Regions from separate parts of the Pseudomaricurvus sp. ABR4_320 genome, predicted to be linked through region 2. Evidence: predicted binding sites of a transcription regulator. Region 2 holds the regulator's gene; the other holds the start of a gene.
The links. Region 2 encodes PhoB, which activates phosphate uptake and scavenging genes when phosphate is short. Its sites were predicted from a motif close to TGTCATAAANNTGTAACA; they were not measured.
Positions count from the first base shown of each region.

Region 1: the regulator PhoB is predicted to act here: its motif matches at 1,496-1,513, upstream of ACXAFR_RS11755 (porin).

Region 1 covers NZ_JBSWVF010000005.1:47,693-55,160, reverse strand. Annotated here, with positions in the region: gene hrpA (ATP-dependent RNA helicase HrpA) at 1-315, shown strand, start outside; gene ACXAFR_RS11760 (hypothetical protein) at 374-1,237, shown strand; gene ACXAFR_RS11755 (porin) at 1,613-2,599, shown strand; gene ACXAFR_RS11750 (hypothetical protein) at 2,959-3,450, shown strand; gene ACXAFR_RS11745 (MlaA family lipoprotein) at 3,528-4,307, shown strand; gene ACXAFR_RS11740 (PilZ domain-containing protein) at 4,438-4,746, opposite strand; gene ACXAFR_RS11735 (SpoIIE family protein phosphatase) at 5,050-6,261, shown strand; gene ACXAFR_RS11730 (STAS domain-containing protein) at 6,248-6,733, shown strand; gene ACXAFR_RS11725 (tellurite resistance TerB family protein) at 6,744-7,193, opposite strand; gene dusA (tRNA dihydrouridine(20/20a) synthase DusA) at 7,216-7,468, opposite strand, start outside.
Region 2 covers NZ_JBSWVF010000006.1:216,512-223,979, forward strand. Annotated here, with positions in the region: gene ahpF (alkyl hydroperoxide reductase subunit F) at 1-1, opposite strand, end outside; gene ahpC (alkyl hydroperoxide reductase subunit C) at 61-630, opposite strand; gene ACXAFR_RS14380 (hydrogen peroxide-inducible genes activator) at 765-1,691, shown strand; gene ACXAFR_RS14385 (hypothetical protein) at 1,806-1,946, shown strand; gene ACXAFR_RS14390 (dicarboxylate/amino acid:cation symporter) at 2,004-3,320, opposite strand; gene ACXAFR_RS14395 (HU family DNA-binding protein) at 3,354-3,632, opposite strand; gene ubiA (4-hydroxybenzoate octaprenyltransferase) at 3,810-4,679, shown strand; gene phoB (phosphate regulon transcriptional regulator PhoB) at 4,782-5,486, shown strand; gene phoR (phosphate regulon sensor histidine kinase PhoR) at 5,488-6,855, shown strand; gene ACXAFR_RS14415 (RidA family protein) at 6,885-7,268, opposite strand; gene spoT (bifunctional GTP diphosphokinase/guanosine-3',5'-bis pyrophosphate 3'-pyrophosphohydrolase) at 7,283-7,468, opposite strand, start outside.

The sequences.
Region 1 (7,468 bases), on a different contig from region 2:
TTTCTGTTGCGAACACCTCTGGAATGGTTAAGTCATTACCCTCGGTATCTAAAGGCTATTTTGGTCCGACTTGAAAAGGCCGCCGGTCAGGTGCAAAAAGACAAGTTGGCAACGGCAGAAATACAGGAGTTGCTTCAGCCTTGGCAGGATCGTGTCGCTGCTGAAGGCGAGAGCCATGTTCTGCAAAATGACGATATGGTGCGCTACCGTTGGATGTGTGAAGAATTACGTGTTTCGCTCTTTGCTCAGACATTAAAAACGGCAATGCCGGTTTCGCCAAAACGTATTAAGCGTTTTTGGCAGGAGATTAAGTAACCGCTATGCTCACTCAATGAGAGACATTTTCGCTTAGCGTTACGGGAATAACGCCTTTATGGACAGTCTGCCAAGATTAATGCATCAGCGATACAGTCTGCCGTTTTCCGGTGGCAGTGCGACTCTTGAGCGATATTCCCGTCGCAATGATGGTGATGTACTAGTTATTTTCAGTGATCCTCTGGCCGACTCTTCAATGACAGAAATGCATGGCGAGTTGGATTGCCCCATTCGATGGCTGACCGATCAAGGTATGGATGTCTTTCATATTGGTGCGCTCAGCCGGTCGGCACCCGCTTTGACAGAGGATAACGAGCAATGGGCTCTGCAACATATACTCGGTGACAGTTATCCTCATCAGTTGCATAAAATCTCTCAGCTTAGACCTGGCGCCGGTCAGGTTTGGTTAGGGGAGGGCAATGGCAGTTTGCTGCTCTTGGCATTTTACGCCCGCTGTCAGGGTCTGGAATCTCCTCTTTGCGGCTTTATTCATGTAGACGCAGATCGAGCGCTATTTGCCCACGCAAAATCTGGATTTACACGGTTATTCGACAGCGTTAGACGCTGGCGTCAAACTCGCTCCAAACCGGACTCAATCTTAAGCCGGGCTTTGCGGCTGTCTCTTCCTTCCTGGAGCGCGACGCTGCCATGGTTAGACCCCATTGATGGCAGAGACATTTCCATCGCCCTACAAACCAAAGGTTTACCCCCGTCATTCTATCTGACTCAGAACAATTCCCTTAAACAACAAGAGGGGCATCGGCAGTGGCTAAAACGCCTGGGTGAACACGATGCAATGTGGTTGAGAGGAGTAGAGAAAAAACGATCTATTTTTCGACGATCGCCGGTTTTCGAAGGTGTGGAACTTCCCATGGAAGATCTTTCGGCGTGGATGCGCCGCCTGCCGGGCATCTCTTTGTAATTGACTTTCATCCTGCTGTCCAATTTGGCAGCAAATTCCAAATCCTTTGCCATACTTATGCCAAGTGAGCCTATGGCAGGCCACTGTCAGCAAGTTAACTGTACGCTGTCAAAAGGACATGTCACTGCCGTTTAATGGCGGGAAAAAGAACCCAAAAAAAGCAGCGGTTTTCTTTCAAATGAGTGGCGTGGCGCTTAAAGCTTTTTCGTGAAAGGTCCTGAATGACAAATTTTAGCGGTCTTTAAATTGTTAGACTATTGTCATATTACTGTCATATAACAAACTCACAATTCGCGCCATATTCCTTAATCTTTTTGGATGGAATAAATCCGGGTTGCTTGAGCCCTTTTTCTATTGTCTTGAGGAGACATCCCCATGAAAAAAGCCCTGTTACCATTGGCCGTTGCGGCCTGTGTTCCTGTCTCCGCGTATGCGGTAGGGCCGATCGATGGTGAAATATACGGTAAGGTTTTTGTCACAATGGACGCTGTCGATTTCGAAAGCGATGACGTTCCAGATGATGACTACGATCAGTGGGAAATGAACAGCAATGCTTCGCGGATTGGTCTGGAAGGTAAGACCGCGCTAACCGACAGTCTCTATGCCATTTACAAGGCCGAGTTTGAAATCTACGTCGATGATGGCGATAACGGTGATGACGAAGTCTTTAGCCAGCGTAACATCTACGTTGGTTTGATGGGCAACTTTGGTACGGCCATCGCGGGGCGTCACGATACTCCGACCAAGTTGGTCCAAAATAAGATCGATCTGTTTAACGATCTCTATGGTGACCTCAAAAATACTTTTGAAGGAGAGAACCGCGAATCCAATATCGTAATGTATTCTACGCCAGAAATGTCAGGCTTTACGGCCACTCTCGCATTCGTGGCGTCTGAGGGAGACGACGTTGATGTTGATGGAGAAGAAGATGATGGGTTCGATGGCACTTCGCTGTCGTTGACCTACACCCTCGATGATTTGTATCTGGGTTTTGCTATGGATCAGGACATCGATAATCAGGAGTTGTATCGAGGAGTGGTTCAATACACGCTTGGTGATTTGCAACTCGGCGGTATGTACCAGATGAACGAATCCAGTACCGGTGACGACGTTGACGAAGATGGCTGGTTGCTGTCGGCGCAATACAAAATGGGTGATATTTCTTTGAAAGGCCAGTACGGTATGTTGGAAAGTGATGCCGATGACCACGAAGAGGAAACTTTTTCTGTTGGCGCGGATTACAAACTGGCTAAAAACACCAAGGCCCTTGTCTATTACACCATGAATACCGATGAAGACGGTGCGACTTCCGGTGAAGATGCGCAAAATGTGTTCGGTTTTGGTATGGAACACAAATTCTGAGTAAGACTTTGATGGTTTTTGCGGTCATGATCAGGAAAGCCTCTGATTAATTAACTGCGTTGCCATCGCTTCGTTAAAAATGACCTCAAAATGCTCATTTACAACACGTAAACTGTGCTTTTTCGGTTATTTTTGCCTTGCGCTGGCCGCCTCGCCGACATTAATCAGAGGTTTCCAAGGTGCCATAGGTTCCCAGGGTGCCAGTGCTCTCACCTAGTCCGCAACGAGACAGTCGTATAGGTTGTCTCAAGAAAATTAAAAGTGTTGTAAAGGAGGGGGCGCGAGTGCGCCCCTTTTTGGTATCTTTCGCGGCCGTATTTTGGCCCGGTAAGAACTCTGTAAGAATGAGGGAGGCAAACTTGCCAAAAGCGTATGTAATCGTAAGCCTGCTGTCTGTGGTCCTGTTTGGTAGTTCTGTCACCATTGCGGATTCACAAGAGGACGATTGTGAAGCCATGGTCGATATGGCCGATAGCTTGAATTTCCATAAAATGCATATGGAATGCGGTGAAAAGGAAGTGAAGCTCTTTGAAGCGCCAGAAGAGAAGTCCCTGGTCGATACAGATAAAGAGGGTGCGGATGCCGTGGCTGAGAAGTCTGCTGCCGAAGTGAACTCTTCTAACACAGCGAGCGTAGAAACCAAGTTGTCCGGAAAGTCGGGGCGTGGTAACCGCAATGTTCATTACACGACTCGCGAACCCTTCACAGCAACAGGTGGAGCTCAGTCCGCCATCAATGGCCTATTCACTCAAATGATGCAGCAGTGTCCTGATGGTTGGACCAAGCTGGATGAATGGGCCCAGCCAGAAGATAGCGTTTATTATCTATACTATCGGTTTGAGTGCCGCTAATCCTCGCAAAAAGGGCCTTTTCCCTGCTTTCGAATCTTGAGGTACACTTGCGCCGCGAACTGTCCAGGAGAAACCCCATGTATTTTCGTGATCTTTGCAAAGTGCTACTGGCCGGTGTGGTGCTGTTTGCCGCATCAACGGCTCTTGGCGCTGAAAAAGACCCGGATCCTTGGGAATCATTTAACCGCAAGATGTTCAAGTTCAACGATACTCTGGATGTCTATGTTCTGCGGCCCGTGGCCAAAGGCTATCGTACTGTCACCCCAGACGTTGTTGAGACGGGCGTCTCCAATGTGTTTTCCAATTTATTGGAAGTGCGCAACGTGCTCAATAATTTGCTGCAGGGCAAATTGGGTCAAGCTGGGAATGATACTGGACGTTTTTTGATCAATTCGACGGTTGGTCTCGCTGGTATTTTCGATGTTGCGGGTTACATGGGGTTGCCCAGAGGGGATGGCGAAGACTTTGGTCAGACCTTTGCCACTTGGGGTAGTGGGCAGGGGCCTTACTTGGTATTGCCTTTCCTTGGTTCAACCACTCTGCGGGATGCATTTGGTATACCGTTGAATTCCTACACCATGCCGTATCCGTATATTGATGATGTTGCGACTCGTAACACTCTCTACGGTGTGAGTATGGTCGACACCAGAGCTCGCCTATTGGATGCAGAGTCACTGCTCAGTGGTGATAAGTATGCGTTTGTACGAGATGCTTTCCTTCAGCGTCGTGAGTATTTGATACACGATGGCGAGGTGGAAGATGATTTTGGTGGCGACTTCGGCGGTGAATTTGGTGGTTATGACGATGAATTTGGGGAAGGTGCCCCCGCCGATGAATTCGGAGATGACGAATTTTAAGGGAAACAAACACCGTCCTCGTTGGCGTGAGGATAAACAAGCGTCGCCCTTGGTACTGATAACGACTGGCCAGTTAGCGGTAACGACGCCTGGTCAGTGAGAGTCTGTGATCCCGTTTGGCTAGGCGGGACTACTTAATCACTTCAATAATTTCCATGCCCAGACGACAGCTGTCATTCGGGCCAGCTTCTACTCGATTGACTCGAACTTTGGCCTGCAGCATCGGGGTTATCCCGGTGGGCGCTTGAATAGAGACCTTAAGTTCTGCGCCAACGGGCAGGGTTTTATCCAGCTCAATCATCATACCGCCGCCGCTCAGGTCGTGGCAGATACCGGTCAATTCCGAATCTTCAGATTGAACAAAAACCTTAACAGGCGTGTCGATCTGCATTCTCAGAAAATTTCGTTTTTCTGTGTACGGTCGACTGGCTAGGTCCATGTAGAACTCCTGTGGGTGAGAGCTAAAAGTACAGACGGTTTATCTTTCTGTGTAATTTTAGACCTTGACTCTATTCTTCGCGAAAAGTTTTATGATCGAAACTGCGCTCAAGGCCGGTTTTATGAGGATAACTCCTGCTTTAGGAAGCTTGCATGAAGTCTACTATGGGAGTAGTGTTTTGGATCACATCTGTGGTTCAGAGTCCTTGGGACCGTACGAGGGCGTGCAAGCCGCTTTATAAGAAGCTCGTCCGCGGGTAATTACCGATAATTTTGGCCTGTTTTTCGTATTCACTAGTCAACCATGACCTCCGAGAATTGGACTCTACTCATCATTGATGATGACACCATTGTGCGCCAGAGCCTGGTAGCTTACTTGGAAGACAGTGGTTTTCGGGTGCTTCAGGCCGATCACGGCCAGGAAGGCTTGGATCTGTTTCATCAACATGAACCCGATGCCATCATTACCGACCTGCGAATGCCAGGGGTTGATGGCTTGGACGTGCTGGCGCGCGTCCATGGGGTCAATCCCGAAATTCCAGTCATTATTATGTCCGGCGTTGGTGTTATTGCCGACGTCGTTCAGGCGCTGCGCCTTGGGGCGGCCGATTTTCTGATCAAACCCCTGGTCGATCTCGAAGTGCTCGTCCATTCGGTGCGGCGCAGTCTCGAAACCCGCGAGTTGCAGGCTGAAAACCAGCGTTACCGCGAGGAGTTGGAAGCCGCTAACTCTGAGTTAAAAGAGCATGTACGCACTCTCGAAAAAGATCAGGAGGCGGGTCGACGTGTGCAGGAGCGGCTGTTGCCTCCGACGCCGTTTTCGCGGGGGGATTTCCGCATTGAGCACCAGGTCATCCCGTCGTTGTTTCTCAGCGGCGACTTTATCGATATTGCCTATCGCGCGGATCGGTTTTTGGCGTTCTATCTGACGGACGTGTCCGGACACGGAGCTTCCTCAGCCTTTACCACCATTTGGCTGAAGCATGCGGCGGGGGAGGTGATGACAGAGCTCAACCTCTTTATGCAGGAATCCCAGTTAGACACGGACATCAATCGCTGGCTTTGTGAAATCAACCGTCAGTTATTGGAAACCCGCCTGGGCCATCATATGACCTGCCTGGTGGGTATCATCGACCTGCAGCTGAATCGCTTGCGTTATTCGATTGCGGGCCATCTACCACTGCCTGTATTGACCTACGATGGTCACGCCCAGTTTTTGGAAGGTAAAGGGCGACCACTGGGCTTGTTTCCCAATCAATCGTGGCGTTTGCATCACGTAGATTTTCCGCCCGGTGCCGTATTGCTCGCATTTTCCGATGGTATCTTGGAAGTGATGCCGCCAGATGAATTGCAGGACAAAGAAGCGCATTTGCTGCGGGTACTGGCAGACAGTCGTCCGGGCATGGAAGGAACACTGGCAGCGTTGGAATTGACGGAGATTCACGAGGCTCCAGACGATATTGCCATCTTGAGAATTGAGCGTAACGGCGCTGGAGGGAATCATGCAGCCGGGTAAAATTTGGGTGGCCAATCGCGATGGTGTCTACCTGATTCGCATGGTCGGCAATGTACGCCTGACCCTGTGCATTTCCTTTGATAAGTTTATACAGGCCATGTTTGCCGCAGACGACTTCACATCCATCATTTTTGATCTGACTGAAGCCAAAAGCATCGACAGTACAACGTTAGGGCTAATGGCAAAGATCTCCATGGGAGCCGACGAGAGGAAGGACTTTCGGCCCATTATTATTTCCTCATCGCCGGGTATTAATCGGCTTCTGGATACCATGGGATTTGATGAGATATTCGATATTATCGATCGCCCGCTACAGCCTCTGGCGGAGGCGGTTTCTTTGGATCACGAAGATGTTTCAGAGGATTCTGTGCGGCGAAAGGTGCTGGAGTCCCACCGAATTTTGATGGATTTAAACAGCCGCAACGCAGACACCTTTCGGGATCTGGTTGCCACGCTGGAACAGGAAGAGTAGCTCCCGATATTTATTCGCCTCGAGCGATGTTGCGCGCCTTGATAAAATCCGAGTGGGACACATGGATCAAGTCCGCGACCCGTCGGATCAGGTGCTCCTCGTACTTGTCCAGATCACTGTCGGCAAACGCCACTTTCCACATGCCGGTAATCAGCTCACATTTCTCTTCCATGGAATATTCATCGTTCACGCAGCGGGTGAACTGAAACAGTGAGGTGGCGTCACGGCTTTCGGTGCGGGCAATGCGAATCAGCTCTTGCAGCGCGTTGGCCGAGAGATTGAATTGCTGACGCAAGACGTCAGAGAGGGTTTGTAATTCCACATCGGAAAAGTCTTCATCGGTCGTCGCCACTTCAATCATCAGTGCTGCCGCGGCCAATTCGCGGGTATTGGTTTCGACTTCCGGGGCCTGCTCTTCGGACATCAGGTCGGTAAACAGGGTTTTCAGGGCTTGTATCATGGATACCTCCTAATGTGTGTCTTTAGTCGCTGCGAACCAGATCGACGGCTTCCTCTAAAAGAGCGGCCGACGCACCCGGTTTGTGGCCATTCTCGCTCAAGTGCCGACGAAACTTGCGTCCTCCCGGCAAGCCGTGGAATAAGCCCAGCATATGTCGAGCAACTTGATACAGCGGCTGGCCGTTGTCCACCTGTCGGCGGCAGTAATCAATATAGCGAGCTGCGACCTGTTTGCGGGTGAGTATCGGCTGATCCAGCCCAAACAGTTGTTGATCT
Region 2 (7,468 bases):
TGTGTCACCTCCTAACTTCCGGACAGGAGCCGTAGCGGCTCCCGAACTTCAGACCAGTTTTTAGATTTTGCCGACGAGATCCAGGCTTGGAGTCAGAGTCGCTTGACCTTCTTCCCAAGCTGCAGGACATACTTCGCCATCATGAGTAGCGACGTACTGAGCTGCTTTGACCTTGCGCAACATATCTTTCGCAGAGCGGCCGATACCCAAGTCGTGGATTTCAGCAACTTTGATGATGCCATCTGGGTCAGCCAGGAAAGTACCGCGCAGTGCCAGACCATCTTCTTCAATCATAACGCCGAAGCCACGAGTGATACGGCCAGTAGGATCGCCGATCATTGGGTACTTGATCTTGCCAATGGCTTCAGATGTGTCGTGCCAAGCTTTGTGAGTGAAATGAGTGTCAGTAGATACAGAGTAGACTTCGACGCCCAGTTTTTGGAATTCGTCATAGAACTTGGCCATATCTTCCAGTTCGGTAGGACATACGAAAGTGAAGTCCGCCGGATAGAAGATGAAAATAGACCACTTGCCCTTTACGTCGTCAGTGGTGACAGTAACGAATTCACCGTCTTTGAACGCTTCCGCTTTAAATTCAGGGATTGGGCTGTTAATAATCGCCATTTCAATATCTCCATTAAATTGGTCTGAAAAAATCGTTTTACTGTCTGCTCTTAAGCAGTGGAGCCATAATAAGGGACTTGATACTTCTGTTAAAGTGAATTTAAATTTATCTATCAATCTATTTTTTAGAACGTAAACAAGTGATTACATTAAAACAATTGACCTATGCCCTGGCGGTTGAGAAGACCAAACATTTTAAAAAGGCGGCTGATGAGAGTTCTGTATCCCAGTCGGCACTCAGTACAGCCATTGCTGAGTTGGAAAATCAGTTGGGGTTCCAGATTTTTGAAAGAGATAACAAGCGAGTCTTGATTACCTCCGCTGGAGAGCGGTTTTTGGAACGAGCCCGCGACATCAAGTTGCGGGTAGACGATCTTTATTTGTTCTCGAGAGCGGAGCGAGAGCCGCTTTCCTTCCCGATGTCATTGGGTGTGATTCCCACAATTGGGCCTTACTTGTTACCCAAGGTTCTGCCGGAAGTTCGCCGCTGTTATCCCGATCTGGAGATGCGTATTGTAGAAGATCAAAGCCATGTGCTGGTGGAGAAGGTGAGGTCTGGGGAGTTGGATACCGCGGTTCTTGCGTTACCCTACGGCTTGTCCGGATTACACGCTTTTGAGTTCTGGCAGGAAAACTTCCTTTTAGTCACGTATCCAGACAGCGAACTGGCTGAGTACAAGCGTCTTTCCAGTGATGTCTTGCAAGACCAGCCCCTACTGATGTTGCAAGACGGCCACTGTCTGAAAGACCATGCTCTTGCTGCGTGTAAGTTTCAGCCGGCAGGCGTTAACCGTTCTCTCTCAGGTGCCAGTTTGTACACATTATTGCAAATGGTGGCTGGAGGATTGGGGTCAACCTTTGTACCTGAAATGGCTGTGGACCAGCTGACAGGTGGTAGTCAGGAATTCCGATTGATCGAATTGGCAGAACCTGGCCCCCACCGCAAAATAGCGCTAATTTCGCGTCTGAACTATGCGGGCGCAAATGATCTGATTCTTCTTGGGAAGCTTTTTCGACAACAGCTGGCGCTGACACTTTCTCCGGCTGCCGGCGAAAATAGCGAATAAGTAAAGGGTTGAAGTTCTGAAAAACTGATCATGTTCTTCTGTTTTTAAAGCTGTTGTCGATCGCAGAAGGGATATACATTTCTTTTACCTATTAACCAAGTCGAGGAAATTGAAATGCGCTATATCAGAAAGGTCATGAAAGAGTCCATGTTAATCCAGTGGATTGCGGGTCCAAAGGCGATGCCAATCGTCTGCAACTTCAACGATAATTATTATGGTGATCAAGTCTGTCAGGCAGCAGCGGCCAGAGACTGATGATCGGGAGATCCCTGAGTCCAGGGACCCCCTCTGTGAGCCTCGATGGATGTTACGTCAGTAGAGGCTCTTATCTCTGCCGTGTTCGGTTGGATGCAAGTCACTATCTGCAACCAGTGGCGCTTCGGTTTCGTATACTGCGCGGTTCCACGCTTTTTCGCTTTTGGCGACCATGACGGAGACCATGGAATCGCCGGCGAGGTTAACCGCAGTGCGCATCATATCCAAAAGCCGATCAACACCGATAATCAAGGCGATACCTTCAACCGGTAGACCCACTTGCTGCAGCACCATCGCCAGAGTAATCAGCCCTACACCCGGTACACCCGCCGTTCCTACCGACGCCAGAGTCGCCGTTAAAATGACCATCAGATACCCGGTCAGACTGATGTCAATTTGGTATGCCTGAGAAATAAACGCCGTCGCCACCCCCTGCATGATTGCCGTACCATCCATATTGATGGTTGCGCCGAGCGGCACGGTAAAAGAGGCGATACGTTTGTCGACACCCAGCTTTTCCTCGGCGACTCGCATGGTGACCGGTAAGGTGGCACTGCTGGAAGATGTACTGAAGCCAAAGGCGAGTACAGGTTTGATCTGCCGGAAGAAGGCTTTCACGCTGACTCGTGCCAGTGCTTTCAGGAACAGAGAATAGACACCGAAACAGTGCAGGAAGAGCGCAGCAACGACGGTGCCAAAGTAGAGACTCAGCTCCAAAATGGCACTGGCGCCTAGACCGGCAAATAATTTGGCCAACAGACAAAAGACCCCGTAAGGGGCGAGATTCATCAGGAAATTCACCATATTCATGATGACTTCGTTGATGTCTTCAAACCAACTGCGAATCCGTTCCCCGGATTTGCCGGCGTGAGCGACGGCGACGCCGGTCAGCAAGGCAAAGACAATAACTTGCAGCATATTGCCTTCAGCCATTGCCTCGAAGGGGTTGCTAGGAAAAATATTTACGATAACTTGCTTGAGTGATGGAGCGTCTCCCGCTTCAAAGGTGGTGGCTTCGCCAAGTCCGATTCCTGTGCCTGGTTGAATGACCGTACCAAGAAACAGAGCGATGGAAATAGCGATCGCTGTGGTGCACAGGTACAGCCCCAGAGTTTTGCCCGCCATGGCACCCATGCGGGAATTAGCACCCAGGCCACTGGCACCGCAGACCAGAGATACAAACACCAGGGGTACAACCAACAGTTTCAGGGATTTAACAAAAATTTGTCCGACGCCATCGAACAACCCCATGACCAGGAATTCATTCAGCCAACCACCCAATCCCTGCTCGGCTCCGCCGAACAGAACATTCAGTAGGATGCCGACGATTACGCCGGCCAGCATGGCAATTAATATTCGGGATGTCAGACTCATTCAAACGGCTCTTGGGGTTATCAATTATTGAATTCAGGTGGGATTGACTGCGTCTTTGAGGGCTTTCCCTGGCTTAAAGACGACAGATGTGGAGGCTGGTATTGCGATACTTTCTCCCGTTGAGGGACTGCGACCGGTGCGGGCAGCTCGCTCTCGAGTTGAAAAGCTGCCAAAACCTACCAGAGTTACGGAGTCTTTGCGACTCAGAGCGCTGGTTATTTCTTCTAAAATGGCAAACACCACATCTGAGGCTTTGGTGGTGCTTAGGTCGGTCCGGTCGGCTACCGCGTTTACAATATCACTTTTGTGCATAACTGCTCCCGTAAAGTTTCGGCTTTTGTTATTGTTCGCAGACTTTAATCAATTGCTGTCCTCAGGATAAAGCGTAATTGGCAAAAATTCCGCATCTATCCTTGATCTGTCGCAGCATTGACCCGTAGAAACTCCCGATAACATTCCATCATTATGAAAAATCTGGCCTCGGCTCACATGGAAACTCCATCTCCCGGTTGGCGCGACTATTGGCAATTGATGCGTTTTGATCGACCGATCGGCACATTGTTGTTGCTGTGGCCGACACTCTGGTCTTTGTGGATTGCTGGTTCAGGGCATCCTGATCCCGTGTTGATCGTCATTTTTGTTGTCGGTGTCACGCTTATGCGAGCTGCGGGTTGCGTTATCAATGACTACGCCGATCGCAATTTTGACGGCGCGGTCGAGCGGACCCAGCACAGGCCCATGGCCCAGAAACGAGTCAGCCCGCGACAGGCATTGAGCTTGTTTACGATTCTGGTACTGATCTCTTTCATTCTGGTGCTGTTTACGAATGTTCTAACGATTGCTTTGTCAGTTCCAGCTCTGTTGTTGGCGGCTTGTTACCCGTTTGCAAAACGTCACACACATTTACCCCAATTGGTACTCGGAGCGGCCTTCTCCTGGGGAATTCCCATGGCCTTTGCGGCCCAGAGAGGCTACCTCGACAGCGCCATCTGGTTGTTATTCGTTGCGGCGGTTATCTGGACGGTAATCTACGATACTTTCTATGCCATGGTAGATCGTGAGGATGATCTAAAAATCGGCATTAAGTCGACCGCCATTTTATTTGGTGAGGCGGATCGCGCTATCACAGCTATTTTGCAAGTGCTGTTTATATTTGCCATGAAGCTGGTCGGAGAACGCTTTGATCTGGGTTGGATCTACGAATCGAGCCTGGTGGTCGTTCTCGCTTTGTTTGTTTATCAGCAGTATCTAATACAGTTTCGTGAGCGCAAGGCGTGTTTCACTGCATTTCTCAACAATAATTGGGTGGGTGGCGTCATATTTGCCGGAATCCTTGCTGACTTTTACTGGCTCTGGTGAAACAGTCTTTGCCGTCATGCAATACCTGACTTAAAGTTGTAACAAAAATTTAATCAAAAGGTTATTTAATGGCGGCAACTTATTTTTACAGAGGCAGGAAACATGCCCCAGAAAACCATTCTGGTTGTTGACGACGAAGCCCCAATTCGTGACATGTTGCGGGTCGCACTGGAAATGGCAGACTACCATTGTCTGGAGGCCGCTGATGCACAATCAGCACACAGCATTATTGTTGATCGTAAGCCGGATTTGATCCTTTTGGATTGGATGCTACCAGGTACCAGTGGTATTGAGTTGGCGCGTCGATTGCGTCGCGAAGAGGTCACCTCTGCAATTCCAGTCATCATGCTGACTGCCAAAAGCGATGAGGACAACAAAGTTCAGGGCCTTGAAGTTGGTGCCGATGATTACATCACCAAGCCCTTTTCCCCCAGAGAGCTTGTCGCTCGTCTGAAAGCAGTACTGAGGCGTACCGACCAGACTGAAGCGGTCCCGATCAGTGTGGAAGGTCTGGTGCTCGACCCAATCAGCCATCGGGTCACCATCAATGAAGAACCGGTGCAGATGGGGCCGACAGAATATCGTTTATTGGAATTTTTTCTTACGCATCAGGAACGGGTGTACACTCGCAGCCAATTGCTGGACCATGTCTGGGGTGGCAATGTGTATGTTGAAGAGCGTACGGTTGATGTACATATTCGCCGGTTGCGCAAAGCTCTGCAGCTGGATGATCACGACCGGTTTGTACAAACGGTACGTGGCGCCGGTTACCGCTTTTCGTTGAAAGTTGCTGCAAAAGAAACCTGATTTGGACGCTGGACCTCGTATTACACCGATTCACAATACCTCATCCGAACCGGGCAGTAGTGAGCGCAGCCTGGGTAAGGGCATCGCCAGTGAAGTCACACGGCTGATTTTACTGTTCACGCTCTGCTTGTTGTTCGGACTTGCCTCGGGTTACCTACTCAGCTCCTTATTTCTGGGGATGCTGGTTTACTTTATCTGGACGCTCTGGAATCTACGTAATCTGCACCATTGGTTGATTGATCGTGCGTCGGGGCGGCAGCCTCAAGCCAGTGGGCTATGGGATGATATCTTTTATCTCATTGCCAAATTACGCCGCGAGCAGCAAAGAGAACGTCTGCAACTTTTGGCAACAATTGAGCGAGTACAGCGCACCGCCGCAGCCCTGCCCGATGGTGTTATCCTGCTCAGTAACAACGATACGATTGAATGGTTTAACGAGACCGCGCGGCAAATGCTAGGTTTGCGTCGTCCAGATACTGGCAGTCCACTGTTAAACTTTATCCGTCATCCTGAATTTGTCCGCTATATGCACGCCGGGGATTTCGTTGAGCCCATTGATATGCCGTCTCCAAATTCAAACGGTGCTCGGCTGCAATATCAGGTAACGCGGTTTGGTAAAGGTGAGACATTGGTGGTCGTGCGGGATATCTCCCGTATCTTTAAGTTGGAACAAATGCGCAAAGACTTTGTTGCCAATGTGTCTCATGAATTGCGTACCCCTCTGACAGTGATTCGAGGTTACGTCGGGACGCTCGCCATGAGTCCGGATATGCCCGAAAAATGGGCGAAGGCGGTCGATCAAATGGACGGTCAGTGCACGCGCATGACCAATCTTATTCAGGATCTGATCGAGCTTTCTAAACTGGAAACCAATGAAAGTCTTCCGCGTCATCGATCTGTTCCTCTGACGCCGATGTTGGAGCAGATTATTGCCGATGCAACACTCCTGTCAGCTGACAAAAACCATGAATTTCGCTACAAATGCAATGAAGATATTGTACTTTTGGGGAATGAAAAAGAGCTGCAAAGTGCGTTTTCAAATCTGGTTTTTAATGCGGTCAAATACACTCCGGCAGAGAGCGAAATTACCGTAACCGTGCGCAAGCATCCCCAAGGGCTTATGGTAATGATCAAAGATCGCGGTGATGGTATTGATCCGGTCCATTTGCCCCGGCTTACGGAGCGCTTTTATCGCGTCGACGACAGTCGTGCGACGTCAACGGGAGGTACCGGATTGGGCCTGGCCATCGTTAAGCACGTGCTCTTACGTCATGGCGGTCGTTTGAATATCCGTAGTCGCAAGGGGAAAGGGTCTACGTTTACCTGTATTTTTCCGGTTCAGAAGATTGTCGAGCAGGTTACAGAATAAAGAGTACCTGCTCAGTAGCGTGAGCCGGTTTAGATGACCATAATGGCGTCAGCTTCAATTTGCGCCGCTTTTGGAAGCTCTTTAATGCCGACGGCTGCACGAGCGGGATAAGGCTCTTCGAAATATTGGCCCATCACTTCGTTAACCAGTGGGAAGTTTGACAGGTCCTGCATAAAGATCGTCAGTTTCACGATGTCTTTCAGATCGCCGCCGGCTGCGTTGCAGACCGCCTGCAAATTTTTGAAGACTTGGTGTGCTTGTTCAACAAAATCGTCAGATACCATTTCCATGGTTTCCGGAACTAATGGAATTTGTCCGGAAATATAGGTGGTATTGTTGACCTTTACGGCTTGAGAATAGGTGCCGATTGCCGCTGGAGCATTCGGGGTGCTGATGATGGCCTTGTTGGTCATAATGGTCTTCCAAGTTAGCTTTTACTACGAATAATGCGAATCACAGAGGGAACAGATCTCAGCCTCCGCATAATGGTGGCCAAGTGAACACGATTGGCGACCCCCAGAGTAAACTTGATCACACTGTTGTGTGCGTCGCGCTCATCAACGTTTACCTGTTCGATATTACCTTTGAGTTCTGCGATACGCGTCGCCAGAGA